4 regions of the Pseudoalteromonas sp. GB56 genome follow, and region 2 is predicted to be linked to each of the others. Evidence: predicted binding sites of a transcription regulator. Region 2 holds the regulator's gene; each other region holds the start of a gene.
The links. The regulator sigma-54, encoded in region 2, starts transcription at its own class of promoters, with help from an activator protein. The targets are predictions, from matches to a motif close to GTTGGCACGNNNNTNGNNT.
Positions count from the first base shown of each region.

Region 1: a site for sigma-54 is predicted at 3,995-4,013, ahead of ACH19P_RS05945 (LPP20 family lipoprotein). Genes of this name have one in related genera too.
Region 3: a site for sigma-54 is predicted at 1,467-1,485, ahead of ACH19P_RS02305 (YggN family protein). Genes of this name have one in related genera too.
Region 4: a site for sigma-54 is predicted at 6,302-6,320, ahead of ACH19P_RS13855 (DUF3192 domain-containing protein). Genes of this name have one in related genera too.

Region 1 is NZ_JBPCHK010000001.1:1,266,727-1,274,938, forward strand. It holds gene ACH19P_RS05910 (FlgO family outer membrane protein) at 1-290, shown strand, start outside; gene ACH19P_RS05915 (hypothetical protein) at 303-620, shown strand; gene ACH19P_RS05920 (FlgO family outer membrane protein) at 639-1,031, shown strand; gene ACH19P_RS05925 (FlgO family outer membrane protein) at 1,136-1,702, shown strand; tRNA gene ACH19P_RS05930 (tRNA-Arg) at 1,768-1,842, shown strand; gene ACH19P_RS05935 (glutathione peroxidase) at 1,845-2,579, opposite strand; gene ACH19P_RS05940 (flagellar assembly protein T N-terminal domain-containing protein) at 2,751-3,917, opposite strand; gene ACH19P_RS05945 (LPP20 family lipoprotein) at 4,114-4,512, shown strand; gene ACH19P_RS05950 (LapD/MoxY N-terminal periplasmic domain-containing protein) at 4,823-5,662, shown strand; gene ACH19P_RS05955 (EAL domain-containing protein) at 5,656-6,756, shown strand; gene flgN (flagellar export chaperone FlgN) at 6,770-7,195, opposite strand; gene flgM (flagellar biosynthesis anti-sigma factor FlgM) at 7,188-7,508, opposite strand; gene flgA (flagellar basal body P-ring formation chaperone FlgA) at 7,580-8,212, opposite strand, start outside.
Region 2 is NZ_JBPCHK010000001.1:735,747-743,958, reverse strand. It holds gene ACH19P_RS03510 (ATP-binding cassette domain-containing protein) at 1-112, opposite strand, end outside; gene ACH19P_RS03505 (calcium/sodium antiporter) at 315-1,286, shown strand; gene ACH19P_RS03500 (KpsF/GutQ family sugar-phosphate isomerase) at 1,297-2,265, shown strand; gene kdsC (3-deoxy-manno-octulosonate-8-phosphatase KdsC) at 2,265-2,816, shown strand; gene lptC (LPS export ABC transporter periplasmic protein LptC) at 2,813-3,367, shown strand; gene lptA (lipopolysaccharide transport periplasmic protein LptA) at 3,357-3,890, shown strand; gene lptB (LPS export ABC transporter ATP-binding protein) at 3,887-4,612, shown strand; gene ACH19P_RS03475 (RNA polymerase factor sigma-54) at 4,636-6,126, shown strand; gene hpf (ribosome hibernation promoting factor) at 6,152-6,439, shown strand; gene ptsN (PTS IIA-like nitrogen regulatory protein PtsN) at 6,441-6,887, shown strand; gene rapZ (RNase adapter RapZ) at 6,918-7,763, shown strand; gene ACH19P_RS03455 (HPr family phosphocarrier protein) at 7,766-8,035, shown strand.
Region 3 is NZ_JBPCHK010000001.1:497,211-505,422, forward strand. It holds gene ACH19P_RS02300 (aminotransferase-like domain-containing protein) at 1-613, shown strand, start outside; gene ACH19P_RS02305 (YggN family protein) at 648-1,430, opposite strand; gene ACH19P_RS02310 (PA3496 family putative envelope integrity protein) at 1,800-1,985, shown strand; gene ACH19P_RS02315 (AzlD domain-containing protein) at 2,022-2,321, opposite strand; partial or broken gene ACH19P_RS02320 (AzlC family ABC transporter permease) at 2,318-3,036, opposite strand; gene ACH19P_RS02325 (cytochrome b/b6 domain-containing protein) at 3,118-3,756, shown strand; gene ACH19P_RS02330 (S8 family serine peptidase) at 3,942-7,313, shown strand; gene ACH19P_RS02335 (c-type cytochrome) at 7,378-7,830, opposite strand; gene ACH19P_RS02340 (DUF2721 domain-containing protein) at 7,945-8,212, opposite strand, start outside.
Region 4 is NZ_JBPCHK010000001.1:2,975,623-2,983,834, forward strand. It holds gene ACH19P_RS13810 (diguanylate cyclase domain-containing protein) at 1-423, opposite strand, end outside; gene ACH19P_RS13815 (GNAT family N-acetyltransferase) at 416-847, opposite strand; gene ACH19P_RS13820 (DUF3283 family protein) at 844-1,053, opposite strand; gene ACH19P_RS13825 (hypothetical protein) at 1,282-1,992, shown strand; gene ACH19P_RS13830 (DUF1289 domain-containing protein) at 1,987-2,235, opposite strand; gene ACH19P_RS13835 (1-acyl-sn-glycerol-3-phosphate acyltransferase) at 2,306-3,418, opposite strand; gene ACH19P_RS13840 (SO_0444 family Cu/Zn efflux transporter) at 3,493-4,740, opposite strand; gene zntR (Zn(2+)-responsive transcriptional regulator) at 4,724-5,137, opposite strand; gene ACH19P_RS13850 (D-2-hydroxyacid dehydrogenase) at 5,276-6,220, shown strand; gene ACH19P_RS13855 (DUF3192 domain-containing protein) at 6,363-6,740, shown strand; gene ACH19P_RS13860 (diguanylate cyclase) at 6,782-7,684, opposite strand; gene ACH19P_RS13865 (PhoH family protein) at 8,119-8,212, opposite strand, start outside.

The sequences.
Region 1 (8,212 bases), 530 kb from region 2:
GGTTTACGGTTGTTGAATACCGCACACGCAATAACATTGCTTTAGAACCCCATGCCGATGTCATGCTTAGTCGAGATGTTGAGCAACTATCGCAACGTCAGGAAATCGACTTCTATGTCACGGGCACGCTTATCGAACAAGAAGATGCGTATGTCGTCAATGTGCGCATGATTGATTCGGATAATAATCAAGTGGTAGCGGCGGCAACCGATTATTTACCTAACACAATTTTGATGCATGCCGATAAAGTGCGTATCACCAATGGCCACTTGCAACGCCGAGCCTACTAACGAGGATTCATCATGAACAAATTAACTTTCACATTATCCCTAAGCATGATTGTTATGCTAAGTGGTTGTTCTGGCACAAATGCATGGTTTTCTGATGAAGATGAAATGAGACAGTATGTAATTTCTCAAAATGAACAGGCAAATCAGCAAGTTCAGGTCATTGGGGCTTCAGCGAGTAATACTTCTGGTACGGATGTAAATGTGTATCAAACCATGGCAAGCCCGATTCAGGTTCACGGCCAACGAGAATTGAACACCAGTAGAAGCGTAAAGAATGTTAATCATTATGTGCAAGCGTTAATGCAAGACATGATTAGCAACATAGATTAGGGCGCTCTTTTGCAGCCTATGGCGGTAACCAGTTTCGTATTTTTAGACAGTGACTATCAGCAAGGCAATTTATTGGGTAACCAATTAGCTGAGAGCTTTATGCATGAACTCCATGAGTTTGGTGTTCCGGTCATTGACTACAAAACAATGGACTATATCCGCGTTACACCGCAGGGAGACTTTACATTTAGCCGTGATTTCCTTGAGCTTGAGCAAGATCACCCCATGTCGCATGTATTAGCTGGCACCTTGGTTAAGCACCAAGGTGGCGTGTTAGTGAATGCGCGTATCGTTGGTTTGAAATCAAAGATGGTCATCGCATCAGCACAAGGGCTGTTGCCTCATGATGTCGTTGATTCATTACTCAGTACTTCAAGCTATGCGGGTGTTGAACTTAAACAGGCGAATTAACGCCCTACCAACAGCGCATTGCAAGCGTATATAGTCTGCTTAAATGACATTAAAGTTCCTGCTCAATCAGCCGATACATTAAAAAAGCTAATTGAGTAGAGAACATGAGTTTGCATCTATTACTTCCGAGCCTGCTTGTGCTGACGATAAACACAGCAGCTATGGGCGCTTCAACGCATGTTGATATCAACCCATTAGAAATAAAAGTCGACACCAAACTACAAAGCACACATCACAAACAACTTGGAGACTACACGCAGCAGTTGGCCCTTAAGCTGAGTGACAGCATGACCAGCCAATATGTGAGTCATATTGCCGTCGCAAGTTTTGTTGATTTCGATCATACCCTGCATAGTACTAACGCTTTGGGAAACCAACTTGCGCAAGAGCTACTTGGCGATCTGCAGCGCTTTGGCTATTCAACGGTCGAACACAAGTTAACCCCTTATATTGAAGTGCAACAAGATGGGGATTTTGTACTCACACGAGACAGTGAAGAACTTGCAAAGAATGTGGGGATTGACCATATATTGACAGGGACTTTGGTGTACCGCCAAAACGGCGTAGTCGTACATGCTCGTGTGGTCGGGACCCGAGACCAAGTCGTTAAAGCAAGTGCGCGACAATTTATTCCATACTTTGTAATTAGTGATTTGATGTCGAACGGTTAGATTATTAGCTGATTACTCTTAAGTTGTTGCTATTCAAGGTTAAATTAGCTGATAATGGGGCCAGTGGCCCCTTAGTTAAATGGATATAACAACCCCCTCCTAAGGGGTAGTTGCAGGTTCGATTCCTGCAGGGGCCGCCAACCTAGTTAAAATGTAGTACTAGCTCGTCCGAACCGCCAATGTGCTCTCCACCGATAAAAATTTGCGGAACAGTTGTTCTGCCTGACACTGCTTTAAGCGTTGTCATGGTAACTTCATTCCCTAACACGATTTCTTCATAGGCCATACCACGCTGTTGAAGCAGCATTTTTGCTTTAGTACAAAATGGGCATCCAGGCTTTGTGAAAATACTGATAGGTTGTGGCTTGATTTGTTGTGGATTGATGTATTCAAGCATGGTGTCTGCATCAGACACTTCAAACGGGTCACCAGGCTTGTTTGGTTCAATAAACATCTTTTCGATAACACCGTCTTTGACAAGCATTGAATAGCGCCAGCTGCGTTTGCCAAAGCCCAAATCATTTTTATCGACCAACATCCCCATGCCATCAGTGAACTCCCCATTACCATCCGGAAGTAAGGTAATGTTGCCAGCTTCTTGGTGCTGTGCCCATGCATTCATAACAAAGGTGTCATTGACTGAAACACAAACAATGTCGTCCACGCCATTTTGCTTGAATACATCAGCAAGCTCGTTGTATCGCGGTAGGTGGGTTGATGAACATGTCGGCGTAAATGCGCCTGGCAAAGAAAAAACAATGACCGTTTTGCCTTTAAAGATTCCTTCGCTGGTAAGCTTGAGCCATTGCTCGCCATCGCGAATAGCAAATGACACATCTGGGATATGTTGACCTTCACTGTTTTTCAATTCATTCATCATGTCGTATTCCTCTTAAATAATGAGCCTAGTCTGACATGGGCGTTATAATCGGTAAAAGGCTATTAATGAATTGAAGTAATCAGTTTTATTGATTGTTTAAAGCAAAGGCGCACCTAATTGCGCCTGAGTGAAGAGCCACAAAGTAGCCTTTCTGTGGCTTGCAGTTGGTTACTTCACCAACACTAAGTCATTGAGTTGGATGTTGCTTAAAGGACGTTTTGAGGTATTCACTGCTACAGCGCTGTGTTGGTATAACTGTTTAATCTCAACGCTAAACAACGAGGTAACTTGCTTGGGCAGATGCTTACCCTCATAAGTGATGGCATTACTGCTGTACGCGAGAGTCAGTTGCTGACCTTCACTCAGGCCATTGCTGCGTCCCAAGTTGATGATTACTTGGTCGCCGTCGATATGTTTAATTTGCCCTTTGGTTGGCAAGCATTGTAGCGTCTGATTGAGATCATACATGACCTGTTCACTTAATTCTGAGATGGTGCGGCCATATTTGCTTTGCCAAAACACACCGCTGTTAACATCGACCAGAGCGGTTTTCTCAAACTCCCACAAGGCTTGGGTTTGATAGGCTTTTTGCCAGATTTTCTCAAAGCTCAAACCATCAAATAAAATAAATTCGACATTAAAGTAACGCTCATAACTGTCATCTTTCCAAAATGCATACCCTTTATCATGTTCATTTCCCACGGATGTATCTGTTATTTGTGAGAACAGCACGTACTGACTGTTACTGGCATCGCTGATGTAATCAATCACATTTTCATCATAGGCATATTGGTTACTGAAGAAACTTTTAACTGAAATAGGGTCTTGGTAGAAGGCCGTTGGTTGCATACTGAGTTGAGCTTGGCTCATCAACGCGTAAAGTTGCTTAGTAAAGGCGTTAGGTATGTCAAATATTTGACCATCGCGTGCTTGTTGTGGGTTCTCCATCGCGGTGCGAGTTAATGCAAAGTGATTTATTACGTTACTTTGTTGGCATTGATTTTCTTCGTTCAATACCTCAATTTGCAGGGTCACAGTTAACATGCCATTTTCTTGTTGCTCTTCGAGCACGTGCATTTGGCCAACAGCGCCTTGACTAGTGAGTGACAACTTATCTTGAGTAAGAACACCGTTAGTGAGTGTTTGCACACTTGAGAGGCTCAACCCTGAATACTGAAGCGCTTGTTTTATAGCGTCACTGATTGCCTGGGAACGAGCTGTCTCTGTGGAGACCTCTTCCATTGATGCGCTACCCGTCGTTTGTAGCCACTGGCCATGCACGTGGGCGCTGCTAAAAGCCATTAAAATAACGATTAATAATACAATAGGGCGCATAACGAATAGCCGCTCATTAATTTCATTAGGATAGAAAAAGCAAAGAGCGTACCAAGTTAGTTGTATAGAAGGTTAAGGATGGCATTCATTGTGCATAGATATTAATAGAAGCAAACGTTCGTCGATGGAGAAAGAGATGCTACGACATATAGCAATAATTTTATTAGCCCTAATTGGCCTTTCGGGGTGCAGTGCTATGTTTGATAAACATGTGGAATATGGCGTACAACAACCAGACAACTACCCAATTCTTCGCGCAATTGGCTATGCACCCATTGCACCGCAGCCAGGGCAAAACTCAGAGCAAAAATCAATAATGGCTATGAAGGCCTCTAAAATCGAAGCTTACCGAGAACTTGCTGAGCAGGTCTATGGTCAGCAGCTCAAAGGTAATACATCAATTGCCAATGCAGTAGCAGGGGATGATTATCTTCAAGCGAAAGTGCAAGGTGTCATTCGTGGCGCTCGTGTAACGCGCAGCTATGTTGTAGGCGACAGCTATGCAACTGAGCTAGAGTTGGATATGAAACTTGTTTACGATTTATATATTACTGAAACTAAGCCACGCAAAGTCAAGAAAGTCACCTACTACTAGGCAGCCGTTCAGCCCATGCGCGACGCGATGTATTTTGACTTGCACATCAAGCCCATCAAACTGGCTTGAAAATTACAAAGATCACTTTGATAAGTTTCTGTCTGTGCTTAAAATGGGTAAATTTAGTGTGAAGTCGCGAAGTTTCACTGCTATGCTGTAAAAAAAGAATAACTAGTAATACCGACGTTGAGCATTTATTCATACCCGTTGCGCATTGGTTCCAACTCCAATGAAATTCGAAGCAAGGATGCTTTTGCGTTGCTTCAAGTAAGTCCACCTGATGTTTGTTTTTCTTTCTCATGGAGGAAGAATGGCTGAAATAAACAGCGTTCCTAGCGCCCCCAACGCCCGCTTGTCACTGCACCTTTACGCATGGATTTTAATGTTGGTTGTAACATTAGTTTGCGTGCTTACAGGCTTTGCAATTGCCAATAGTAGTCTGAAATCCAGTTTATATGAGCAACTCTCACAACAAAGTGATGATCAAGCTGCGGTGTTAGCGTTATCCCTCAGTGAATTACAAAAGAATCCTAGGCAGTTAGAAAAGCTTGTTCGACAGACTTTTGAAAGTGGCCACTTTAGTTTACTCCGATTGGAAGATAACAGAGGACGGGTGATCATCGAACGACGCCATGGTGATACGGAAAACTCAGTGATGCCGAGCTGGTTTCACTACTTGAGTACGTTTGAGTTTGCACCGAGCAAGGCCATTATTACACATGAAGGAACACCTTATGGCGTCTTGTATGTGCAAGCGCAGCAAACTGCTGCAACACAAGCGCTGTGGAGAAACGCCAAATTATTTATGTGGGCAGGGGGAGGATTATTGCTCATCACCTGTTTATTGGTGTCCGGATTTGTCTTTTGGTTATTAACGCCCATAAAACAAATACAGAATCAGGCAGATGCCATAGCCCAAAAGCAGTTTAAGCAATTGGTGCCAGCCAAACCAAAAGAAATTGCGACCTTAATGTTAACAATGAACCACCTCGCAAATCGCTTAAGTCAAAGTATGAGTGATGCACATGAGCGCCTTAAACGAGCGCAGTATTTAGCTCAACACGATGACGTGACGGGCTTTGCGACTAAGCGTCACTTTCTTTCAGGTTTAATCAGCAAACAAAAAAAAGCCAAAGAAATCAGATGCTAATTGTTGCTCGCCTACTTAACTACGAACAATTAAGAGACAGTCTAGATAAACAAGATTTTATTGAAGCACAGCAGCGTCTCGCAAATGTTTTAATCCGCTTTGCACAAACCCAACAGGCGGTGTTACATGAGTGGCAGCTGGCCCGCACTGAACAAGCTGAGTTCAGTATGTATTTTGATGCAGTGTTGGACACTGAACAGACAAGCAAAATGCTCACAGAATTTGGTGCCCAATTCAGTGCTGACTATCAAGACATCGTGCACCTGCGTCACTGCTTACTGTGCTTCTGTGAAGTGGAATCCTCACAGCTATTATTTGATGAGGCGCACAGGTTGTTGAAGCTGGGAATCGCTTCTGGTCAGAATGTGTTCCGTATCCAACAGCCAGAGCGAGAGGCAAAAGGCAGCACCGCGGAAGAATTGGAAATAGCCATTAAAAATGAACAGTTTGAGTTGGTGATGATGCGAGCACAAGATGCCCTTGATCAGACTTTTCAGTATGAAGTTAACCTCAACATCATCATCGGCGGACAAGCATATTCCCGTGCATATTTCGGGTCGGTTCCAGCAAGTTTAGACTTAGATTCTCAACTTGACTGGAAAACTGTGCGAATGCTTTTTAAAGACAAGTTATGGCTCAAATATCCCCAGAATCTGTGTATCCAACTTAGTGAACAAACGCTTCAAGATGAAGTAGCGTACACCAGTATTTTAGCGCTTATCGCCAGCGAGCCAGGACTAAGGCAGCGAGTAACGTTAGAATTCTCTCAACATATTTTGCAGCGTTTGCCCGCCGCGGTGTTGAGTTTTTGCAAAGAAGCGAAAACCATTGGTTGCCTGATTGGGTTATGTGATGTTCGAGATGCTGATATCGAGCCTCGGGTGCTGCTTCAATCAGGTATCCAAATCGTAAAATTATCGAATGAATTAGTTTATAACCTAGAAAATGACGAGAGTACGCAACGTCAGGTTCGGGAAATCAGTGCGCATCTACAACAATTTGAAATTGAGTTGGTGGTTGAAGAACTTGCACACAGGTTGCCTTGGTCACTCCTCAGTAGTCTTGGAGTGAAAGCGCGGTTGGTACACGAGTAAGGGGGGGCGTACTTTAGGCTTTCAAGTTGCGAACTAAGGTATTGTCGCTGCGTTTGATACCGCCATCAGCAGCATAGGTGATAGAACTTGGCGCTCCAATTAAGATGTCTTTCAACTGCTTAACACTCAGCTGAGCTTGGTGGGCCGCATGGGCATTAATTTGATTCTGCTCTTTACACTGCACGAGCAATTCTTGGGCGTTCTTAATAAGTTGCTGTTCTTGGTCGTCTGGCTCAGGTTTAGACGCTAGCAACTGGGCGATGTGTTGATCTTGCTTTTGGATATGATTCAGCGCTTCAGCCTTTTGAGGCGTAAGCTCTTTCAACCCAGCACCACTTCTACCCGCAATCGCCGTAAGCTCATCTTTAAGCAAAGCGAGTAAATCCTCCAGACAATTAATCTGTTGGGTGAGTGCTAGAGTTAACGCTGAATCAGCCATACAAGTCGAACTCAAACGCTGCGATATTCTTAGCTAACTTTTCGCCGTCGATCTGATATTTACCTTCGGCAATCGCTTTTTTCAGTTCAGCGACTTTTTGCTCATCAAAACCAGAAGAGCGCTCAGCTTTCTCTTGAAGTGACTTCATTTGGCGTGCTTGAGGTGTCAAGCTAACAGAATCTGTTGCTGCTTTAACATTCGCTTTGCTAGCCGCATCAGTTGTTTGCGACTGACTTGTCTTTTGCTGTTCAATTTTACTTTGAGGTGTATTGTACACCGAGCCTTGTTGGCCTTTATTTACTTGATTAACCATTTGTATTACCTGAGCTAGATTGACCTTTGCATAGGTTATCGGCCATGTGCGTCCTAACTTTAGCACAAAATTTAAATATTAACTGTAACAGTTTCAACCGCTGTAACCTGTGCATTTACTTGTCGACCCGATTTAACATTGCGGACGCGAACATTGTCGCCAATGGCGCCATCTTCCAGTGCTTCACCTGAGGTTTTGATTGTTAACCCATTGATCGTAGCGATAATATTAACGTTGTCGCCTTTACATACCATGCAAAGCTGGTTGGCGTTGATAGGTGAACCCTGGCGAATACTACGCTTACTGCGGCTGCCCACAATTAACTCAGGCTCTTCGACATATTGGGCGCGTACAAAGTGTTGCGGACGCATAGCGACCGTGACGCTTTGTGCATCGATTAATTGGCCGCGGCCGATGTTTTCTTTCGCAACCACTATAGGAGAAAGTTTTTCAATGCGAACATGGACATACTGTGTCCACACAGCGGGAGAATTACATTTAAGTTGTACGGCTACCTGCCGATTAAATGGGGGAGAGGTTGCAGCAACCATCTCTGGCAGTTGTTCACAATAGCGTTCGGGAATACGCGAATCCAAATCCACAGCGTGAACTTGGAGTTGCTGATCCGGCAGAATTTTAGCTATGTTGCTTATATGTTGTTCGGCTAGCGTTTGTAGTCGCTCGTGGTCGTAAAGGGTATTTTC
Region 2 (8,212 bases):
CCATAATAGCCGTGATCTTCCCTTTAGGTATGGTAAAGTCCATATTCTGATAGATAACGCGCTCCGCGCGTTTAAAGGTAACATCCTTGATTTCAACGATTGGTTGCGACAAGTCGCTCTCCCATTTATTTCTATCATTAGACCGAGCATTTTAAAGTTTTTTTGCGTCAAGGGAAAAAAGAATCTGTAAAAATTTGTAAGATCATTCAAAAAAGGCCGAGTATGCACAAATCGGGTGCGTTTTTTTACACAATTACAACGGCTTTTGATACTATTTGCGCCACTGTTTAGAATTAATTTTTGGCTTTGCAATCATGCTCACTTCTTTTGCCATTCTTGTTGCCGGCTTTGTCGCACTTGTGTGGAGTGCTGACCGCTTTGTTTTCGGTGCCGCAGCATTGGCGCGTAACCTTGGTGTACCTGCATTAATAATAGGTTTAACCGTCGTCGCAATGGGCTCTTCTGCGCCAGAAATGATGGTATCGGCATCAGCTGCATTGGCTGATAAAACAGACACCGCAGTTGGTAATGCGGTTGGCTCCAATATAACTAATATCCTTTTGGTATTAGGTATCACTGCACTTTTACGCCCACTGTCGGTCTCTTCTATCACCTTGAAACGGGAGATGCCGTTAGTGTTGGTTGTGTCCCTTATTGCTTGGTACATGTTCACTGACAATTATTTTTCAAAAACAGAAGGCTGGTTGTTATTGGTCGGCTTTATTGCCTTCATTGCATTTCTTATTGTTATTTCCCGAAATCAAAAGCAAGTGGAAGAAGATCCATTCGTTAGCGAAGCATGTGATGAAGTACCTTCCGATGTCAGTACCAAATCCGCAGCGTTCTGGCTTATCGTCGGTTTAATTTTGTTGCCGGTGAGTTCTCATTTCATTGTCGATTCAGCGGTCGATATCGCGCAGTATTTTGGTCTTAGTGACCTTGTTATTGGTCTAACTATTATTGCCGTTGGTACCAGTTTGCCTGAGTTAGCAGCGTGTGTAGCTGGAGTATTGAAAAAAGAAGACGATTTGGCGCTGGGCAACATTGTTGGCTCGAATCTATTTAACATTTTAGCGGTTCTATCCATCGCTGGTATCTTGAACCCTTCTACAATCGACGCATCAGCGGCCAATAGAGACGCCCTAGTAATGATCGCAGCGACCATCGTACTTATTGCAATGAGTTTGAACTTTCGTGGTGCGAGACGCATCAACAGGGTTGAGGGAGGCATGTTGTTAGTCGCATTTTTTGCCTACCAAGGATATATTTTTAGCCAGATAGCATAGAGTAATGTATATGACACAAAGCTACATCGCCACGGCACAACGCGTTATTGAAACCGAAACTCAAGCCTTACAAGAGCAGCTTGCGCATCTGGACGAACAATTCACTCAAGCCTGTGAACTTATGGAGCAGTGTAGTGGCCGAATCATCGTAGTCGGAATTGGCAAATCTGGTCATATCGGCAATAAAATCGCAGCCACACTAGCAAGCACAGGTACCCCAGCATTTTTTGTACATCCTGGCGAAGCGAGCCATGGTGACCTAGGTATGATTACCGCGCAAGATGTCGTGTTGCTCATATCCAATTCGGGTGAAACTCATGAAATCGTGAGTATTATCCCAGTTATCAAACGCATTGGCGCCGCGCTTATCGCGATGACAGGCAGTGCCACTTCAAGTATGGCAACGCTGTCTGATTTACACATCTGTATTGGCGTTTCAAAAGAAGCCTGCCCTCTGGGACTTGCACCTACGGCGAGTACCACTGCGACTCTCGCTATGGGCGACGCTATTGCAGTGGCTCTTCTAGAATCAAAAGGATTTACTGCAGATGATTTCGCTCTTTCGCACCCCGGCGGCAGTCTTGGAAAGAGGCTATTATTAACGCTGAAAGACGTGATGCACAGCGGTGATAATGTGCCGCGTTCACACCAATCACAAAGCATAAAAGACGCGCTACTGGAAATTTCCACCAAAGGCTTGGGCATGACTGCAGTCGTCGATGATGAGGGCAAATTAGTTGGACTGTTCACCGATGGTGATTTACGCCGAGTGCTTGAGCATCGTATCGATATTCACAGCACCGCACTTGTGGAAGTGATGACGCCAAATTGCACCACAGCGAAGGCCAACATGCTAGCAGCTGAAGCGCTCAATGTGATGGAACGTAAACGTATAAATGGTCTGATTGTTGTTGATGAACATCAGCGTCCTGTAGGTGCCCTCAATATGCAAGATCTACTTAGAGCAGGAGTGCTTTAATGCTATTTAGCGAGTTATATCAACCGATTGCAGAGAATGCGTGGCAAAGAGCCTCACGGGTAAAGCTGCTGATATGTGATATCGACGGCGTATTTTCTGATGGCCGTATCTACTTAGGCAATCAAGGCGAAGAACTCAAAGCCTTCAACACCAAAGATGGGTTTGGCATAAAAGCCTTGATGGACTCGGGTGTCCGCGTCGCGGTTATTACTGGCCGTCAATCTCGCATCGTTGAAACCCGTATGACGAGCCTAGGTGTGCAGCATATCTATCAAGGCAAAGAGAACAAACTTGAAGCTTATGCAGAACTCAAGGCCACGTTAGGACTCAATGATGACCAAGTTGCTTATATCGGGGACGATGGCCCAGATTTACCGGTCATGGAAAAAGTCGGCTTTGCAGTTGCCGTGAATGATGCTCACCCACTAATCAAACGCATCGCACATTATACGACACTGATGCCTGGTGGTTTTGGCGCCGTGCGCGAACTCACTGACTTATTGATGTTGGCGCAAGGTCACTCCTTAGGCACTAAAGGTACCAGTTCATGAACAATGCTCGGTTGCTTATTTCCATCATTTTCCTCGCTATTATGGCTTGGTTGTGGGCACCGTATTTTATGAAGCAAGAACAAACGGTGGTGAAAACGGACCAAGCTATTGCGACACCTGATTACACAGCGACTGGTTTACGACAGCGTAGTTATAACGATCAGGGGGCGTTAAGCCACAGTGTTTATGCTGAACAAATGGAAATGTTTGAAGAACTTGGCTTCACCCATTTTAGAAAACCAGAATTTACACTGTATAACGATGGCGAACGCTGGCGATTGACTGCCGACGAAGCCACTTTATATAACAATAATATTTTGATCTTGGAAAATAACGTTGTTGCCACCAACTTATTAGAAGGGGCAATGATTGAACAAGTCAAAGCGGCGGCTATCCAAATAGACATTGATGCGCAACGAATGGAATCGGAGCAAAGCGTTGAGCTCAGAGGGCCTGATGTATTAATCACAGGTCAGGGCTTGAAAGCAGATATCAATACAGAGATAGTGGAATTAATAAAACATACGCGAACAGTATATTATGACCAATAAATTCAATGCATTAATTCTTGGTTTAGGGCTTAGCCTAAGCGCAATGGGCGCGCACGCGGAACAAACAATCAACACGACAGAAGTGTTAATTGACGCCGATAACCAAATTGCCATGATCAAAGAAAATATCACTATTTTTGATAAAAACGTGCACATCGTTCATGGTAATCGTCAAATAAAAGCTGATCGTTTAGAAGCGCACCGCCGCCCAGAACTGGGTGACAATAAGCAACTGCTGATCGCCACGGGTAGTCCAGCGATGTATATAGAAACCATGGAAGATGGTCAGCAAATTACCGCTTCTGCAAAAGAAATTCGCTACGACGTTGCCACGCAAATTTTACAAATCAAAGGTGACGCAAAAATTGAAATGGCTGATCAACAGATCATCGCTGAAACTATCAGCTATGATATAGATAAACAGACCATCAGCGCCGAGAAAGACAAAAATTCAAGTACACGAGTACGCACGACTTTGACACCACAGAGCGAAGAAAAGCCTGAGGAAAAGGAACAACCATGACCACATTGAAGGCGCAAAAATTAGCAAAAAGCTACAAAGGTCGTGAAGTTGTAAAAGACGTAGGACTGGAAGTTAAAGCTGGCAGCATTGTTGGTTTATTGGGCCCAAACGGCGCAGGTAAAACCACGACCTTCTACATGATTGTGGGTCTGGTACCCAGTGACAAAGGCATGATCAGCATAGACGATCAAGACATCACATTGCTGCCAATGCACTCTCGTGCGCGGCTGGGCATAGGCTATTTACCGCAAGAGTCTTCGATATTTCGAAAACTCACCGTTTATCAGAACCTGATGGCGATTTTAGAGACGCGCAAGGACCTAAACAAAGCAGGCCGAGAGGAACAATTAGAAAGCTTGTTGGACGAATTTAATATCCAGCATATTCGCGATTCATTTGGAATGGCATTATCAGGTGGTGAGCGCCGTCGCGTTGAAATTGCTCGCGCTTTAGCCGCAAACCCCAAATTTATCCTTTTAGATGAACCTTTTGCTGGTGTAGACCCTATTTCGGTGTTAGATATAAAGAAAATCATTGAGCACCTGCGAAACCGTGGCATCGGTGTACTTATCACCGACCACAATGTGCGTGAAACCTTAGATGTATGCGAAACCGCTTATATCGTCTCTCACGGTGAATTGATTGCGTCAGGCACACCACAACAAGTGCTCGCCGATCAAACCGTTCGTGATGTTTATTTAGGTGAGCAATTTAGGCTATAACAACAAAAGGATTGTTAGAGTACATGAGGCAATCATTACAGCTGCGCTTAGGCCAGCAATTAACAATGACCCCACAATTGCAGCAAGCTATTCGCTTGTTGCAGCTCAGTACTTTGGATCTTCAACAAGAAATTCAAGAAGCACTTGACGCTAACCCACTCTTAGAAGTCGAAGAAGAAAATTACGCTGACAACGCGAGTGATAAGAACGATAACGAACGCCTACAAAACGGTGAAGACAAAGTCGATGTTGAATCACAAAGCAGCGACCAAATAGAAAGTTCTGACGCATTAAACAACGACTCGATCAGTGATGAATTACCCATGGATGTATCTTGGGATGAATATATCAGTGCAGCTCCCGTAGCTTCAGCAGGTCCAATGCCTGATGATGAGTTTGTCTACCAAGGTGAAACCACCGAGACACTGCACGATTATTTGATGTGGCAACTGCAACTCACCCCATTTAGCCCAGTCGATGAAGCGATTGCGACAGCCATTATTGAAGCAATCGACGACAATGGCTTACTAACCGTTTCTACTGAAGATTTGCTCGAGAGTTTAAATCACGAGGAGCAAGACGTAGAAATCGAACTAGATGAAATTGAAGCTGTCCTAAAAAGAATACAACTCTTTGATCCTGTTGGAATTGGTGCGCGTTCACTACAGGAATGCTTATTGATCCAACTCAATCAATTTTCACCTCAAACCCCTTGGCTTAGTGAAACGAAAGAGGTAATTTGTAATTACATTGATTTGCTAGGTAACCGTGACTATCGCACCTTAATGAAAAAGACTAAGCTTAAAGAAGCTCAGTTAAAAGAGGTGATGACGCTGATACACAGTTTGAGTCCGAAACCTGCCGCAACTATTGTGCGCGAAGAGTCAGAATACGTGATTCCTGATGTATCCGTTAAGAAGGTTAAAGGGCGTTGGCTGGTCGAGTTAAATCCTGACAGCATGCCGAAGATACGAGTTAATGATCATTACGCATCATTAGGCCGTAGCTGTAAATCACAAAGTGACAGCCAGTTTATACGCTCTCACTTACAAGAGGCTAAATGGTTTATAAAGAGCCTGGAACAACGCAACGATACCTTACTCAAAGTAACTAATTGCATTGTTCAACAACAACAGGCATTCTTTGAACATGGCGAAGAAGCGATGAAACCAATGGTCCTCAATGACGTGGCCGAAATGGTTGAGATGCACGAGTCGACAATTTCTCGTGTAACGACCCAAAAATATATGCATACGCCACGTGGGATTTTTGAGTTGAAGTATTTCTTCTCCAGCCATGTGAACACCGAAAATGGAGGTGAATGCTCATCCACAGCGATTCGAGCATTAATCAAGAAGCTAGTAGCGGCGGAAAATGTTGCCAAGCCATTAAGCGACAGCAAAATAGCCGATATACTCGCAGAGCAAGGAATCAAAGTGGCTCGACGAACGATTGCGAAATATCGTGAATCGTTAGCCATACCACCGTCAAATCAACGTAAAAGCTTGATATAGACGTTAGACAAGAAGGAAAATGCTTATGCAATTGAATCTTACCGGTCGTCATGTAGAAATCACAGACTCTCTTCGTAACTATGTGAATAGTAAATTTGCAAAACTTGAGCGTCATTTTGACCATATTAATAATGTGCATGTCATCCTTGATATAGAGAAACTCACACAAAAAGCAGAAGCAACACTTCACGTAAATGGCGGCGAATTATTTGCCACCGCAGAGCACCAAGATATGTATGCGGCGATTGATGGCCTAATTGATAAATTGGATCGCCAAGTAATTAAACATAAAGAGAAATTATCTCGACACTAAAATGAGCTTAGAACATCTTTTCTCCAAGGACTGCAGCAAAGCTGCGGTCCTTTTTAATAGCAAAAAAAGAATGTTGGAGTACCTAGCACAGGTCGCTCATCAACACGCACCGCATTTAAACGAGCAAACCATTCTCGATGCGCTTTTGGCGCGAGAGAAGCTCGGCAGTACTGGCTTTGGGAAAGGCGTCGCAATTCCTCACGGTCGATTGGAAGGCATTGAACAAACCATTGCCATCATAGTCACCAACCGCGAAGCCATTAACTTTGATGCCATAGATAATCGTCCTGTTGATATTTTTGTCGCACTGCTCGTACCAGATAATCAGTGTGATCAACACCTCAAGACCTTAGCGCAAATTGCTGATAGACTTAAAGACAAGCAATTGTGCAAACAGCTGAGAACAGTCACCACAGATCAGGAGCTCTATCAGCTATTTGTGGCCTAATTTAGTCACAGGAAGTTTAAGGGAATTAAAGTGGAATTGATTATTGTCAGTGGTCGCTCTGGTTCAGGTAAGTCTGTCGCTTTGCGCGTATTAGAAGATTTAGGTTATTACTGCGTAGACAATATCCCAGTTAATCTGCTGCCCGCTCTTGTGCGCAGTGTCTCAGACAACTACGACAAAATCGCTGTCAGTATCGATGTGCGAAACTTACCCAAAGAAGAGCAGGAATTCAGTGATATCTTGGCTTATCTTCCTGCATTTTCAAAACCCTCTCTATTTTATCTAGATAGCGACGAGCAAACGCTGATTAAACGTTTTTCTGAAACACGTCGATTGCACCCATTATCGATGCAAAACCTGCCATTAGACATTGCTATTCGTGAGGAAAAGAAACTGTTAGACGTGTTAATCTCGCACGCTAACTTTATTATCGATACGAGCGAACTCAGCGTTCATCAGTTAGCTGAAATGGTGCGTGAAAAAGTCCTCGGTAAGAAAGATAAACCATTACTCATCACCTTTGAGTCATTTGGCTTTAAACACGGCATCCCGAAAAATGCTGATTACGTATTTGATGCGCGCTTCTTACCTAACCCTCACTGGGAACCTGAGCTCAAGCCGCTAACCGGTTTAGATCAGCCAGTAAAAGATTACCTCTCAAGCGATGGTATCGTACAGAAGTTTACTTGGCAGATTCAAACCTTCGTGCAAACTTGGTTACCTCATCTGGAGCGCAATAACCGCAGCTATTTAACGATTGCGATTGGCTGTACTGGCGGTCAACACCGTTCTGTTTATTTAGCGCAGACATTGGGAGAGCGCTTTATGGATACCTACCCAAACGTCAAAATCCGCCACCGTGAACAGGAAAAGTAACCGTGACAGAAGCCACCTTTGTTATCCAGAATAAACTCGGCCTTCACGCCCGCGCCGCTTCTCAGCTCGCGCAATTAGCAATGAATTTTGACGCTAAAATCACCCTCTATCAAGGTGATAAAAGCGCTGAGGCAGACAGTGTTCTCGCACTGTTGCTACTTGAAAGTGGCAAAGGAAAAGAAGTACGAGTAGTGTGTGAAGGCAATGACGAGGAAGGGGCCCTTGTCGCAATTGGGCAATTAATCGCCGAAAAATTCCACGAGCAAGAGTAGCTCCTTCACGGGTGTTCAGTTAAGCAAAAATACCCTCTGTGTTTAGTAATTGTTTATTACCCAAAATATAAACACCCTCTATATCTCATTTACCTTTGGTATCTTTGTCTGAGTTAAGGTAAACTTATCAAGCGCTTGTAAGTGCTCGCTTATAAGCAGATTTCTTCCAGTTTTATC
Region 3 (8,212 bases), 240 kb from region 2:
GCAGCGCGGCGCAGTGCTCATTGAGGATGATGTCTACGGTGAGCTGGCCTATGAAGCGGATGATGCGAAGCCAGCTCAGTACTTTTCGACCATGGGCAATGTGATCACCTGCTCTTCATTATCAAAAACGGCGGCGCCGAGCTATCGAGTCGGCTGGATGATCGCGGGGAAGTTTGCCCCTCAGGCAAGACGCCTGAAACGAGCCATGAGCTGCGCTTCGTCACTGATGAATCAATGGGCTTTATACGAGTTTATGAACAGTGGTGATTACGACAAAAACTTACGTGTTATGCGCCAACGTTTAGCGTTGAACAAAGAACGTATGCGAGCACTTGTTCAAAGGCATTTTCCTGAAGGAACCCGCATGAATAACCCTCAAGGAGGGTGCGTATTATGGATCCAGCTACCGTCACAATATGATGTGATAGCCCTCTTTCATAGGGCATTAGACAGCGGTATCAGTATAACGCCTGGCGCCGTTTTTAGCGCCACAGATAAATATCGCCAGTGTATGCGATTGAGTTATGGTGTGGAGTGGAATGAAAAAATAGAAAAGGCAGTAGCGATGTTGGGAGCGCTCTGCCTGCAAGTGCAAAAAGGGAGAAGCAGTTGAGCCAGTGGTCTGGCTCAACCGGCAAGGGTACTGATTAGTTACTGAGTAATTGGTAATCTTTTAGTTCTGGAACCATGCCAATTAGCTGTTGCTCTTGCGCCGCGAGTTCAGTGAAGGATACGCAAAGAGCATCTGCGCGCTTTTCAATATTTGCAGCTTGCAGTTCTACTCGTTGCTCAACTTGTTTGCCCAAACGCTCCATGCGCTGTTCAAACTCATCCATATCGCCACCAGAGCCAATAAGCTCAGAGCCTAGCGCTATGAAAACGCTCCCAATTGATTGAAGAACCGCTTGCTCCATTGCGCGTTCGAAGTCTTCATCAAATTGGTTTTCAATATCATCACCCAATTGCTCAAACGTTTGTTTACCCATCACAAAAGCGCCGTTTTGATAGAAGGTCTGCTCGATGTTCACACCAATTTGATCGACAAGATCAGTGAGTGCATCGCTGCTTTGGATCCCAAACGCTGTGCCTACTTCTTCGATAGCGACACCAGCAATTTTTACGCCATCCAACGCGATTTGAGCTACTTCAGGCATGTAAGTTCGCACATTATCGGCATAGTTTGCCAATGCTTGTTGCTGTTGACTGTTGAGATCGACCGATTTTCCGTCAATGCTAAGTTGGCCGTGCTCAAATACTAAATGCTGATTTTGTGCGTTAGTGATTTCAATGCGTTGTGGGTCAATACGTACATCATTTTTAAACTCAATATTGCACTGCTCTGAACCGAACGAAATGGAATTAGTTTCTTCAGCATAAGCTGCGCCTGATAGACCGATAGCTGAGATGATAGCAAGTGATGTAGTTTTCATTTTTAAATACCTGTTGAAAGAGTAACTTACTGAATAATTCAAATTCGATGCCAAAATACAAACTGTATTAATATCAAATAGTTAAAATTAACCAATCAAGAGCAGGCTGACTTTTTTAGTTAATTTGACCAACATTTAGCTGATTTGTAATGAACTAATGGTGTAAAAAATATGTAATTTCATTGGCGTTAACGACAGTGTGTAATTTCGACTAATTTGTTAATTAAATATGTTTGTCGATACGATAAAAAAATCTCACTTTTCAGTTTTCGGATTAGCAGCTATTTATTCACTCGAAGGCTCTACGCCCTTTATTCAATGAGCAACCTAGCTACATTGATCACTGTTTTGATTTTTTTGGAGTGTATTGTGGGTAAAACATATTCCTATGATGCGGTAGAAGACGATTTTGTTGAAGATGAATACGAAGCGATTGGACGCAATCAAAATGATCGTCGTAAACGCAAAGTGAAAAAGAAGCTTGATGATTATCTAGAGCAGCGAAAGCTCAGAAAGAATCTCGGCTACGATGATTTCGACGACATTACGGAATAAATAAAAAGGGGCCTTATGCCCCTTTTTTAGTTGTAACTAACGTAATACGAAAAATATCGCCATAGATAAAAATGTAGTGGCGTAGATGCTATGCGTTTTATACGCAGTGATAATAGCCACAACCGCCGCTACTAAGTACGGATTGGTATAACTAACTTGCCATTGCTCATCAGGGAGCAAGACAATAGGCACCCAGATAGCGGTTAGCACTGCAGGTGCGCTAAAGCTCAAAAAACGCTGCATCCTAGGGCCTACTCTGAACGGCAATGAGCGGTGCAAAAATAGATATCTGCTTGAAAACGTAATTGCGGCCATGACCAACAGCGTGGTAATCATTGTTTCACCTCGCGCGTCATAAAATATCCGCAGCCCATACCCAGTAAAGCGCTTGCTACAAGCCACATATCAAACCCCCACGATTTAAGTGCTGCCGCACTGATTCCTGAGACAATCACACAGAGTAGTGTTGCACGGTTTTTAATCGACGGAACAACCAAGGCAATAAACGTTGTCGCAATAGCGAAATCGAGACCTAAATTGGTTAAGTCAGGAAGCAATTGGCCCGCAACAATGCCAATTAACGTCCAAAGATTCCAAAATACGTAGAAGCTAAAACCTGCGCTGAGGGCATAAATTAGACGCGCCTTCGTTTGATACGCTTTTGGGTGGTGGGAAAACGCAAACAGCTCATCCGTCAAAACAAAACTCACAGGTAAGCGCCAACGCAAAGGTTGGGCAATAACTTTTTGCCGAACTGCCAATCCGTAAAGAAAATGGCGGGAGCTAATGATAAAAGTGGTGATTGCTATGGTAAGTAAAGAGGTGTTGTTGGCAATGAGCTCTATTGCCACAAGCTGCGCAGAACCTGCAAATACAAGCAGAGACATCAATTGAGCCTCTATGGCACTAAAACCATTCTGCATCGCCAATGAGCCACACAATATCCCCAAGGTAACACCGCTAAGTTAAGCGGCATCATATCTAGCTGGCCTTTGAAAAAGGCGGCTTTGTTTAAATTTTTCTTGTTTATTGGTGCTTTATTGCGGGTCATATCTAAATCTAATCGTGTAAAGTTCGCTCTGCACGAAGAGTTTGGCATAATCACCCTCATTGCAAAAGACGTGGAGCAGTTATGAAAGTTTGGGATGGATTTATTCGGTTTTTCCATTGGGCATTAGTCGCCTGTTTAGCTGGGTTGTATTTTTCTGCCGAAGAAGGAGCAATGGATCTGCATTTTGTGCTCGGTTATGTAACCTGTGCATTGCTCTTAACCCGTGTTGTATGGGGGCTGTTTGGCAGTGATACTGCGCGATTATCTGCGCTAATAAATGGGCCCAAAGCGGTCGTTGAGGCGTTTAAATCTCAGCGTCTAGGAGCTGGCCACAATGCCGCAGGCGGCTATATGGTATTAGCCTTTTTTATCTTGATAGCGTTGCAGTTGACCACAGGCTTGATGACAACGGACGACATCCTAACCGATGGTCCATTAGTTCAACATGTTCCCTACGAGTGGGTTGAGCTCGCATCATCATTACATCATCAAAATTTCGACTGGCTGCTCATCGCGATTGCGCTACACATTTTGGCGATAATTGTGTACGCCATTCGTGGAAAAAAGTTAGTTCCTGCTATGATCACTGGTCGTAATCAACAAGTTAATGAACTGGTGCAAGTGAAAGCGAGTTGGCCAGCATTTATTTTTTTCATGTTTGCATTAGCGTCGCTAATGTTGACGTGGGGTTACGAGCCATTCGTCGCACTCTTTACATAGAATTGTAAAGAATTGTTACAAATTTAATAAGTTATTGCTTCATAGTAGTTTTTTCACCAAGTAAACGCTTACATTGTATGTTAACTAGTCGTTTACAAGTGTGCCGGATTGTAACGTACCTGTTTTTAGTTATATTGTTCGACGCTTGGATAAAGCGTAACGGAACTATAAATAGGAAACCATCTATGAATAATAATAAAATTCGCCTGAGTGCACTCGCTCTCGGTATCTCTTCTGCGCTGGTCAGTGCCTCTGCAGCCAGCGCAAACCTAACAGCACAACCTAAGTTATTTGATGGCCAAAAAAAGCCGCTTGTTCAGCGTCAAGTAGCTGAATTAAAGCAACAAAAACAAGCCGTTGCCTGGTTGGTAGAATTAAATGGTCAACACCTTTACGGTGTAAGTAAAGCAAACCAAGCATCTGTAAGTGCAGAAATTTCTGATATCCAACAGCGTGTTATGAGCGACATGCAAAATATGGATTTGGGCCTTAACGTTCTGACTCGCACTTCTAAACTCGCCAATGCATTGGTAGTAGACGGTGAAGAAGCGCAAGTAAAGCAGTTAGAAAAACACCAAGACGTTAAAGCAATTTACCCAGTATACGACTATGAACTTGCTGTTGCAGACAGCGCTGATTACATCAACGCGACACCGCTAGTGGAAAATGAAATCGCTACGGGTGAAGGTGTCCGTGTAGCCGTTCTTGATACTGGTATCGATTACACTCATGCTGCCTTCGGCGGTGAGGGTACAGCAGAAGCGTATGCAGCGGCTATTGCCGATGAAACCGTGACATGGCCACAAGGTATTGTGAAAGGTGGTTATGATTTCTACAACATGGACCCGGACCCAATAGACAATGGTACCAACCACGGTACTCATGTATCGCATTCTGTAAGTGGTATTGCACCGAATGTTGATTTGTTTGTGTATTCAGTGTGTGCAGGTGGTTGTCCAGGTATTGCACAGCTGATGGCACTTGAAGCTGCTATGGATCCAAACGGCGATTTGGATATCGAAGACCGTGTAGACGTTGTTAACATGTCACTCGGTGGAGATTTTGGTGATGTGGCTCAAGATGCCGTGGGTCTATTTATTAACCGCGCTGTAACGCTAGGCACAAATGTGGTTGTCTCTGCTGGTAACGATAACAACATTCCATATATCGTAGGCGGCCCTAGTACATCAGAGAATGCGTTATCTGTGGGGGCGATGACACACCCGACCAATACGGCAAGCGTGGCTGCCGGCACAGTGGCTGGTGAGGAAGCTATTTTCCAAGGTGCAAGCTTTGGACCTACTGATTTTAGTTTTAGTAGCGATGACATTGAGCTGGTCTACCCAGATGCTAACCAAACAGCATGTGAAGCCTTTGCAGATGATGTTGATTTTACAGGCAAAGCTGTTCTTATTGACCGTGGTGGTTGTGCGTTCACTGAGAAAGTATTAGCTGCGCAAGCTAAAGGTGCAGCCTTTGTTATTATCGCCAACAACAATGATGATGGCACGCCAGCGCCAATGGGTGGTTTTGATGCGAACGTAACCATTCCTTCTGTAGGTACTACCTATGCGATAGGCATGCAGCTTAAAGAAGGCGCGAGCTTTAGCGTCAGCGTGAATACAGTAACCACAGATGGCGCAGTAGCGAGCTTTTCTTCACGTGGTCCATCAGTAAGCGGTTTACTTAAGCCAGAAATTACTGCGCCAGGTGTGAACATCATGACTGCTCATCCTGGCACAGGTACAGGCGAGTCTGGTGCATCTGGTACTTCTTTCTCTGGCCCAATCACAGCGGGTGCGATGAGTATTCTTAAAGAAGCTTTGCCTGAGCGTAACGCACATGAGCTTAAAGCAACGATCATGAATGCGGCTAACCTAGATGTGACCATGACCCCGCGTGCAGTAGACCCAGAGACAGAGCTTGCGCCTATCAGCTTAATTGGTTCGGGTCTTGTGGATGTTGAAAAAGCCGCAAATCTACCTGTTGCTGCATGGGCAAAAGACACTCGTCAAGCTGCATTGTCATTTGGTTTCCAGAGTCTTGCTGAAGCTACGACAATGACCAAAACGGTGCAGGTGAAGAACTTCTCTAACTCAGCGAAAACCTATGATCTTGCATGGCAGCAGCGCTTTGCTGATGATGCTGAATCAGGTGCAATTAGCGCTGAATATCCTGCATCAGTTACCATCCCTGCAGGTCAAACAGTTGAATTTGATGTGACCGTAACTGTTGACCCTACAAAATTGCCTGAGTGGAAAATCAATTACACCAATGCTTGGAAGTCAGAAGCGGGAGAATTTTTAACTAAGTCTGAATTAGACGGTGCACTGATCTTCAATGAAAGTGGTGAGGAAGCGTTGCACTTGGTGTATCACGTTCTACCACGCGCAGCTGCTAAGCCAGTTTTTGGGGCTGAGAAAACGGAAGAGGGTGTTGTATATACAATCACCAATGAAGGGGCTACGGACTTTGTTCCAGTAATTCTAGAGAATACGGCAGTAGACGAAGTGGGTGACTCTGAGCGCCTAGACATTGTTTCAGGTAGCGTAGAAACCTTGCAAGTACCTGCAAACTTCTGTGCATCTGGCTATGGTGTATTTACCACTATCGTGCTTGATCAGCCAATTACATCAAACTTTATCGGTAACTTCGCAGCGGAGTTCGATTTAGACAATGATGGTCGTTGGGATGTGCGTTCACACTCGCTGAGCTATCGCTCATTTGTTGATGGTGTACCACCGATTGCGGTGACTTACACTGTACCGACTTACTCACTGAACGACCTATTCTTTGACAGTGGTACTAACTTTGTCACGTTACAGAACTGTATTGAGGACTATGGCCTAACAGCTTCAGACCTTGGCACATTGAATGCGACCGTTCGTTTCCGTGTAGGTGAAGGATACTATGACAGCACAGGTGCTAGCGCGGTTGACTCGGTAATGGGTAGTTATGACTTTGCGCCAGCACAAACCGTGGCACTCGCTGTAGATGGACAGGGTGATGTGGTTGAAAGCCTAGCACCAGGAGAAACAGCTCAGTTCCTATTCGCTGATGCAAACTTCACTGTACTGTCAACGTCTGGTTCAGCTGCCGTTGTTACATCACCGCGCGCAGACATGGGTGTGGCACCAAGCCTAGCAGATGCTGAGTTTACCGTTGCAGAGAACTCTGCAAATGGCACAGTGATTGGTACCTTAGCTGCGATGCGTAATGCCCCGTTAGCTGGCGCAATTTCTGAATTCATCGTGACGAGTTCAACATCGACAGTATTTGATGTTACAGCGAACGGGGATGTTGTTGTTGCTAAGGGTGAGTTGTTGGACTTCGACGCGGGTCTTGAGCAGGCAACCTTGACAGTTGTTGCTACTGACTCAGTAGGTAACATCTCAAACGAAGCAACCGTTGTGGTTAAAGTGAAGAACTTACTTGATGAAGCTGCAGAGCAGCCAGCGCCTCAAGTTCAACCAAAAACAAGCACAAGTTCAGGTACTTGGGGTTGGTTAACTCTGCTAATGGCCCCTGCACTGTGGTTACGTCGCCGTCGCGGCTAATCCTGTTGCTTGTAGTATAAAAAAACGGCGCTTGTAGCGCCGTTTTTTATTATCCAAATGAGGATTAATCTTTGAATGACTTGTGGCAATCTTTACAGCCTTTCGCCCAGTTTTGGAACGCTGGAACGATTTGCTCTTTGTCGCCAGTCTGCGCTGCAACGGCAAGCTCTTGAGCGTATTTAGCAAATGCATCTGCTTTAGCATCAAAGGTTGCGCGGTCTTCCCAGATTGCAGGTAGTGCATCAGTTTCGCCTTTGTCGGAACCCGCTACAAATGCTTCCCACGGCATTTGAGACAGTGCAGCTGCATTGTTTGCACGTTGTTGGAAGCGCTCAGCGTCAAAAGGTATTTTACCTTTTAACATGTCGCCCATGTCGCCAATTTGTACACGGATCAAAGAAAATGCCGATTGACGGTAGTCAATTGCATCTTCTGGTTTTTCAAATACTGAGTTTGCGAGTGCTGATGTTGAGCCTGCAGCCAAGACTACTGCGGCGATAATTGCGTGAAGTTTCATTCCATTTGCCCCTTATAATAAATGATGTTCCTTTTTACCTAAGGGGCTGCTCAATGACAAGCTCTCTTCGGTAATAACTGCGCTAAACACTTGTTAGCACAGCTTTACATCGGATTATTCACCAATGTCTATATCAGCGAAGATCATGCCCCTACGCATGCTTCGAGTGGCCAAAAAGACTTCAGCTAACAGTGAGATAAATGCCAAAATCAACAGCAGCATCGCAATCATAAAACACAGTGCGATTGTGGTGCCTAAATTCACTGATTGAATGCTGGCCACGAATAGCAACATGACCACCGCACTCACTAAGGTCGCACTTAAGACACACAAACTAAAGGCTATGTGAATGCAACGCGCGCGTTTGAGTAACGCTCGTAAT
Region 4 (8,212 bases), 2.2 Mb from region 2:
ACGCCCTAACAGCATCTTATTTGGTGCAATAGACAACATTGAAAAAATGGCTGTGGCAAAACTACTGTCCGTTTCTTCATCAGGCACGAGTACTTGTTCGAGTAAACCGGCCTCAACGCGATATCTAAACAAACCACTGAGAATAGATGAAACCCAAATATCCCCGCTTTTATCGATATACAGAGTGTCAATCATGGCATCTTCAAGACGCACAATGTCGCTCGATACAGGTTCAATAGTGTAGCCGTCATACTTATTTAAGCCTCTCTCTGTGGCAACCCACAAAAAGCCCTGCTTATCGATAACAAAATTGCTGACTGTGTTGTGAGAAAGTCCCTCGCTGACAGACAGTCGTTGGACTTTAGCCCATGCATTGTTGTGCATCACTAAGACGCAGAACAGCAACACGAGCAGCCTAGCCATGAGCAACCTCATCAAAGCGATAAGGAAGTATTTTTCGCCCTTGGTTTTGGTAAGTTAATAGCTTACTTGTTAATGCGCTAGGAAGCGTTTGGGGCACAGGAATGAACCCCAACTTGGTGTAGAATTCTGTGAGATGTTGATAAATAAAGCTATAAATTGGCCCCGTGTGTTCGGCACAAATTTGCCGAATAAGTGCGCTAGCTTGTCCTTGGTTACGGTGCTGAGACGCAACGTACACGCCACATAAAAAAGAATTATTATCAATGTTGGCGACTCTAGCCGCCGCAATAATCGTGTTGTTACAACGAGTCACCCATACTTGGTCTTGCTTTGTAGCTCTCCCTCTCGCGCCAACTTCATCATAAAATTTGTTGACCAAGGGTGTTGCAAGTGGCGGAAGTCGTTGTACCAACACAGATGTCATCGCGCCGCACTCATCATCGCAAGATAGTGCTCAAATTGTTGTTTCAAATAACCTTGCTCAGATATGGGGCGAATATTGATGGCCTCATAAACTTTGTCACGCCCATTCTTCCCGCGCATAATTTGATACGCCCAAAACGACGCTTCGTAATCTAGCTGAATACGGTATTTGTCTTCTCTGGGAAGGTGGCACAAATTGTAACTCATGGCTTTCACACTATTTATCTACGAATACACCACATACTATACCAGAAGCGCTTTTGATTGAATGCACACAAATGGCTTATGATAAAGATAGTATTTCACAACCTATTTTCCTAGAATAGGAAAAAATATAGACTGATTCATATATGTTTTTTCGTAAACTTAAAGTCGCATCGCACATACCCAGCGTATAGTGCTTAATAAGGATATAACAATAACTTACAGGTAGTTATGCAACAATCAATTAGCCGATTAAGGCTGTGTGTTATCACCTTGATATTAGTGTTAGCTGCATCGAATCACGCTCAGAGCTTTGAGCGCCCGAGTGTGTCTTTTAATAAGCCAATGGATACTGCACAAGCCAGATACGTCATAGATTTAATGACACGCGTATATGATCAGCTAGGTTACACGTTAGACATAGTTGATTATGCTCACCCGCAAGCATTAGAAGCGGCAGACCAAGGCATATTTGATGGCCAATTAGCGCGTATTGCCAACATCGAATCCCAGTACGAAAATCTGCTCAGAGTTAACTATCCACTGTTCAATTTTGAGCTTTTCATCCTCACTCGTTGCCAAGAGTGTGGCCTCGAAGAGTTAAATAGCATCGCCATGCGTAATGGCTATCCAGTGACTGAACAATACCTGGATGAACATCATTATCAAGGCCAGCGAATAAAAATTGAAAACGTCGCAGCGCAATTAAACCTGCTTGCCCAGAAACAAGTGGATGGAGTTGTTTTGTTGGATTTTCACCTGCAAAGTGAGATGAATTCAGGTATTGATTCACGCTTCCAGCGCCACCATCTAGCCAATTACTATAGTTATCACTATGTCCACAAACGACATGAACAGAGAATTCCGAAAATTCTGGCGGCATTAAAACAGTTAGAAGAACAAGGTGTGGTCAGTGAGCTCAAGGAAAAGTACGGTTTATAGGTCTAATTCACCTTGCTGAGATAGCGGAGGTGGAGCAGCTTGCTCTTGTTGTTGCTTTTGCAAAAAGCGTTTGTAACGTTGATGACACAACATACTGACGTGTCGCTTTTGCTCATCTGAAAACTGATTCCAGCCAAAGCGCTCTTCGCGAGAGCGATAACACCCCCGACAATAACCTCGATTATTGACTTCACACACCCCTTTGCAGGGGCTATCAATGGAAAATATTTCTAGCTGCTGCATCGGCACTTCTCACATAACCCTGTATTAACGTTAATGCGAGTCGCACCGAATTGCCAGCTAAAAATGGTCCTTACTGGTCCATCTCTTCCTTACGCAATACAGGTTTAGCATAAATAGCCATAACGAGGTCGCGTAAATGGTCAGGGATTGCGCTCATGCGTCTATCAAATTCTTTTACATCTTGGGATTCTGAATTAACGATGGCTTCGGCGTGTTGCGCCGCAATATAGTTCCCTGGGTGCAAATAAAACGACTCAAGGATTTGTTTATCGATAGTTTTAGCCAGATCTTCCGGTGTATCACAGTCATGATTGATCGGCTGCCCAAATGCTAAATGCACGTGCCCCTTGTCGGTGGTAAAACCATCAACAATGCTTTCAATATCCTCACCTGCTTGTTTCACATATTCACCATGGTGTTTCTTATGGTACAGCTCTTTAGCCTTCGCTAATGCACATGGTTCATATTGATAAGAAATTGAAACTGGAACAATTTTTAGCTCACGCACATAATCGGCAAATTCTTTCTTTTGCTTGCGCCCGTTTAGCTGCAACATTTTAAGTAAGGCTGGATCTGTTTGGTCGAAACCATCTTTAGTGCGCCCTTCTCGTTGCGCTATCCAAATACTGTGGCCGTCTGCTAGCGAGTCATATATGTATGCCGACAACTGCGTCAAAGCACGAAGCATTTCTTTTGGTGCTTTCGCTGAACGCTTCACGATGAAGCTTTTATTTAGACGCATCAACTCCGTGATATAGGGGATCTGTAGCAGGTTATCACCAATGGCAATACGTACTGTGTTCATATCGTATTGATGTAATCCAAAATTTACCAGCGCAGGGTCGAGTACGATATCTCTGTGGTTGGAAATAAACAGGTAAGCCTGATTCTTGTCCAATTCATCTAAACCTGAAAAGGTGACTTGGGATGTCGTGTTATTGATAATGCGCTCAAGGTAATGCACGACTTCCAGCTGCACTTGGCGCACCGTCTTAACTGAGCCCCATTTTCGTTTGAGTCCAGAACGCACAAGCGGGCGCGATAAAAAATGCACTTTCGCCAGCCAACTCGGCAAGTTATGCTTAGCTATCAAGTCTACAAACGCATTGTCGGCAATTAGCCTCGCAACCGCATCTGCTACTTCGTCATCATTGTAAGGTCTTATATCTGCATACTTATCCACGGCGTTCACCTTATTACTACAGGCAAAAAAACGGCGCTTATTGTATCGCGCCGTTGAGTTATTCGCTAAGTTTATCAACTCTTACCAGTGGACGGTACCATATTTGGTTGAAATTTAAGCCAAACTAAGCGCAACAGAAGTAATGCTAAAATGACTGCAGAACCCTGCGACAGCCAATGCGGTAGCACTTCATTATGATGCCCAGCCAACGGAATAACCTCAATACTGTATTCACCGACCAAAAAGTCAGTTAAGAAACCAAACAACAAGGCAACGCCAATCACGGCACTCAGATATGCAACAATTGCTCTGCGCCCTAACTCTTTACCGACCACACCCAAGGTTGCAATGTTTGTTGCGGGGCCGGCAAGCATAAACACCAATACTGAACCCGGTGACACACCCGCGAGCAACAAACCTGCAGCAATTGGTGTTGATGCTGTGGCACAGATATACATAGGAATACTGATCAACACCATCACAGTCATAGCGAGTAGGCCACTGCCCCACTGACTGAGATAAGATGTAGGAACATAGGTTTGTACCAAAGCTGCGAAAAAGAGACCAATCATTAACCATACTGCCGTGTCACTGAGCAACTTTGTAGCGCTAAAATGCAATGCCCGTTTAAGTTTAGCCAGTGCTGATTCTGTAGGCAGCGAGTTTGCTTTGGTGCTACAACAACTGCTTTGCTTTGCGTCCACTTTCGGTGTGCAACAGCTCGAATTCGATTCCGATATATTCGTTGCTTGGTCGGGCTGTTGTGTGGCTGTGTCCGCGTTTGAAGCACTTGCACAACACGATGTGGGCACGGGCTCTTGCTCCTCAGAACGACTCGAGCAACAAGTTTCAGCGCGCGATTGAGATGCACAACTGCTTGGTTTTTCTTGCGTGGTCTGAGCCACAGACCCTTTTTGTTCCGGCGCGCTTTCTTTGCCCACCAGCAACCCCGCGGTAATAGCACTACAGATGGCCGCTATTGGCCTGATCACCGCCATGAATGGCCCCAGTAGCACATAGGAAACCGACACCGAATCAACGCCTGTTTCAGGGGTCGACACTAAAAATGAGGTCGTGGCACTTTTTGACGCACCTGCCCGTCTGAGACCCACAGCCGCAGGGATCACACCACAAGAACACAGTGGCATTGGCGCACCAATTAACGCCGCTTTAACGGTTGTCCAAAATCCTTCTTTGCCGAGGTGTCGATGCAAAAAGTTTGCAGGTAGATAGACGTTCAGCAACCCGGCTAACGCTAAGCCGAGCATCAGCCAAGGTGCAGACAGTACAAACAGTTGCCAAAAGTTAATGATTAAGTCCATCGATATCCTCCAACGCAGTCAATATTGAACAATGCTCAGCCGGAGCTGTGGTACCACAGCAGTCTTTCGCGAGTTGAGATAACGACGCATGAAAACGTTGCAACTCAGCAATGCGTTCAGCCACCACATCACGCTTACGCAGGGTTAACTCTTTGACTTCTTGGCAGCTATGCTGCGCCTTTTCGAAATTGATTTTCAATAACTCAGCCACTTCTTCAAGGCTAAAACCAACGTCTTTAGCGCGACGAATAAAATTGAGCTGCGCTACATGCTTATCTGAATATTGACGATAGCCACTGTGATTTCGCTGTGGCTCGCTTAACAATCCTTGTTGTTCGTAATAACGCAACGTATCTGTGCTCATAGATACCTTTTTCGCTAATTCACCTATTCGCATATTTCATCCTTTTCGGCTGTTTTCGCTTCGATAAATTGATTATAAACCTTAGAGTAGACTCCAAGGTCAAGGATTTAATTTTGCTCTCAAGCACGGTCCATGAAAAACTAGACGCAAGTTTGAATATTGGAAAACGTCATGAAAATAGTCATGTTGGATATGGACACTTTAGGAGATAACTCTCTCGCCCCTATTGAATCTCTTGGGGAGTTTATCGCTTACCCACTTACCGATTCGCAAGAAGTGGTACCACGCCTTAAAAAAGCGCAAGTAGTGATCACCAACAAAGCAAAAATTAATCGTGAACACATGTTGGCACTACCAGACTTAAAGCTCATTTGTGTCGCAGCAACAGGCACCAATAATATAGATATCGCAGCAGCGAATGAGCTCGGCATCAGCGTGTGCAATGTGGCTGGTTATTCAACCTCGAGTTTAATTCAACACACTTTCACTATGATGTCGCTTCTATTAGGTAACATGCATCGCTACATCCAAGATACAGCTCAAGGCGCATGGCAACGCAGCGAGATGTTTTGTCGCTTGGATTACCCGATCAACGAACTGGCTGGAAAAACGCTGAGCATTGTTGGCTTTGGCGAACTAGGACAAGGGGTTGCCAAGGTAGCCAGCGCATTCGGTATGGAAGTACTCATCGCTGAACGCCAAGGACAAGCACCACGAGCAGGACGCGTGAGTTTCGAAGATGCACTACAGCGTGGTGATATTGTTTCTATCCATTGTCCTCTAACGGCCGACACCACAGGGCTTATCAATAAACAGACACTGGCAACGATGAAACACTCTGCGGTGCTCATCAATACCGCTCGCGGACCAATCATTAATGAAGCCGATTTGGCTGATGCACTGACAAACGATGTCATTGCGGGGGCAGCACTTGATGTACTCAGTGAAGAGCCTCCGCAATCGAGCAACCCGCTTATCCAGTATCGAGGCGACAATTTGCTTTTGACTCCGCATACTGCATGGGCTTCATCACAAGCACGAGATCGGTTAATCGCCCAATTGGCACTTAATATTCGTGCCTATACAAGTGGTAAAATTCGCAACCAAGTTAGTTAAATACACTAAAATTTTCCTAAAAAAGCTATACCAAGCTTTTTATGAAACAGTTAACTTATTGAAATATTTAAAATTTAAATTATTGGCATTGAACTTGAAAAGTAGTGGGTAAATAGACCAAACAACTAAAACGGAATCTAAAATGAAAAAAGTATTACTTTGCGCCCTTGTAGCCCTACCTATGTTGGGTGGTTGTGTTATTTCAGTGAACGATGGTGAAGCAGATGCTCATTGGGGTTCAAGTGATTGGCAAAAACAACAACGTGATAACCGCGAATTCATTACCAATCTAGACCTTAATAGTGCAGCCATGACAGTGAAAGATGCGCTTGGTACGCCAGATTTCAGCGAGTCTTTCAGCCATCAGGGTGAAACATACCAAGTGTTATTTTACGCCACACAAAGTGTAAAATCAGATGGTAAAATTAGTAAAAATGAATGCACGCCTTTGGTGTTTAAATCAGGCCGCTTGGTCAGTGTCGGTGAAAGTGCCTACCAAGCACTCGTAGGTAGCCTTTAATATTTATATATGAAAAAACAGCGCCTTGTGGCGCTGTTTTTTTATTCATATGAAGCAAAGCCATTGCGGCCGAGTTGCTTCGCTTTGTACATTGCTTTATCCGCTTGCTCCACCAACTCCATTTCGCAACTATCATCGCAACCATCAACAAAGGTAGTGGCCCCGATACTCACTGTAATACGATCGGCAACAGGCGAGTCTATGTGCGTGATGCTTAAATCGCGCACAACGTTACATAATTTATTTGCAAGCGCCATTGCGGTTTCATTCTCACTACCTGGTAGCACAGCGACGAATTCCTCTCCACCGTAACGAGCAACGAAGTCACTGCCACGTTGACAATTATTCACTAGAGCTTGCGCCACTCGTTTTAGACATTCGTCACCCTTCTGGTGTCCGTAATGATCGTTGTAGCGCTTGAAGAAGTCGATATCTATCATCAACACAGATAAAGGCAATCCGGCACGTGCACTGCGACGCCATTCTCGCGCAAAATGTTCATCGAAGTAACGTCGATTCGGGATTTCGGTAAGGCCATCAATGCTTGCCAACATTTCCAGCAAATCATTTTTTTGTTTAATGGTTAATTGATTCTTCACACGTGCTCGAACAATCGCGCTACCAAATGGTTTGGTTATGTAGTCCATAGCGCCTAGCTCTAGACCCTTCGCTTCGTCGTCATTGGAATCATTCGCAGAAATGATAATAACTGGAATAGCCTGTGTGCGTTCACCATGCTTCAACTGCTTAAGTGCCTCATAGCCATTCATTTGAGGCATGATGATATCAAGAAGAATGAGGTCGACCGTATTGTCTTCAAGCCAAGCGAACATCTCAATAGCACTGCTCACACAGTGAACTTGATATTTAGGAGTAAGGGTTTTTGTTAAAATTACTTGGTTTAATTCATCATCATCCACGACGAGAATTTTCGCTGACTTCATGAGCCTTCCTGTTTGCTATACCTTGTTCAACACCCATTACTAATCAGCAATATGTTGACATGTACGATTCAATTATTTAATCCGCTACTCGGGTCTGTTTATTTTTTCGGTTTACTTCATCTTCAATCTAAACGGCTGCATCTAAATTACAAAAAAGCAGTAAAGGTCAACAGACCCTAACATCAGTTTAGACTGGCCTGCCAGTGTTTACGTTATATTTGTCAGCCGTTTTTAGTGCGATGCTACAAAGATAATACCTAGCAGCTTAGAAGTGTTTGCTGAGTTTAACCTGAATATACCAGAGTGAATTTCAGACAACACCGAACTTCCATAAATCATACGCAAATTATATGCGTACACCAACTATGTTGTTGGTGTAGCTCAAAGTAATTCTGACTGCCCCTGCTATTTTAGGGCAAGAGCAGCCTTTCAAATTACAGATTTTCTTCTGCAAACGAAGCAAGACGACTGCGTACAACCCCATTGAGGTTAACGGTAGCACTGCCTTCAAAATCTTTGAATCGTTCG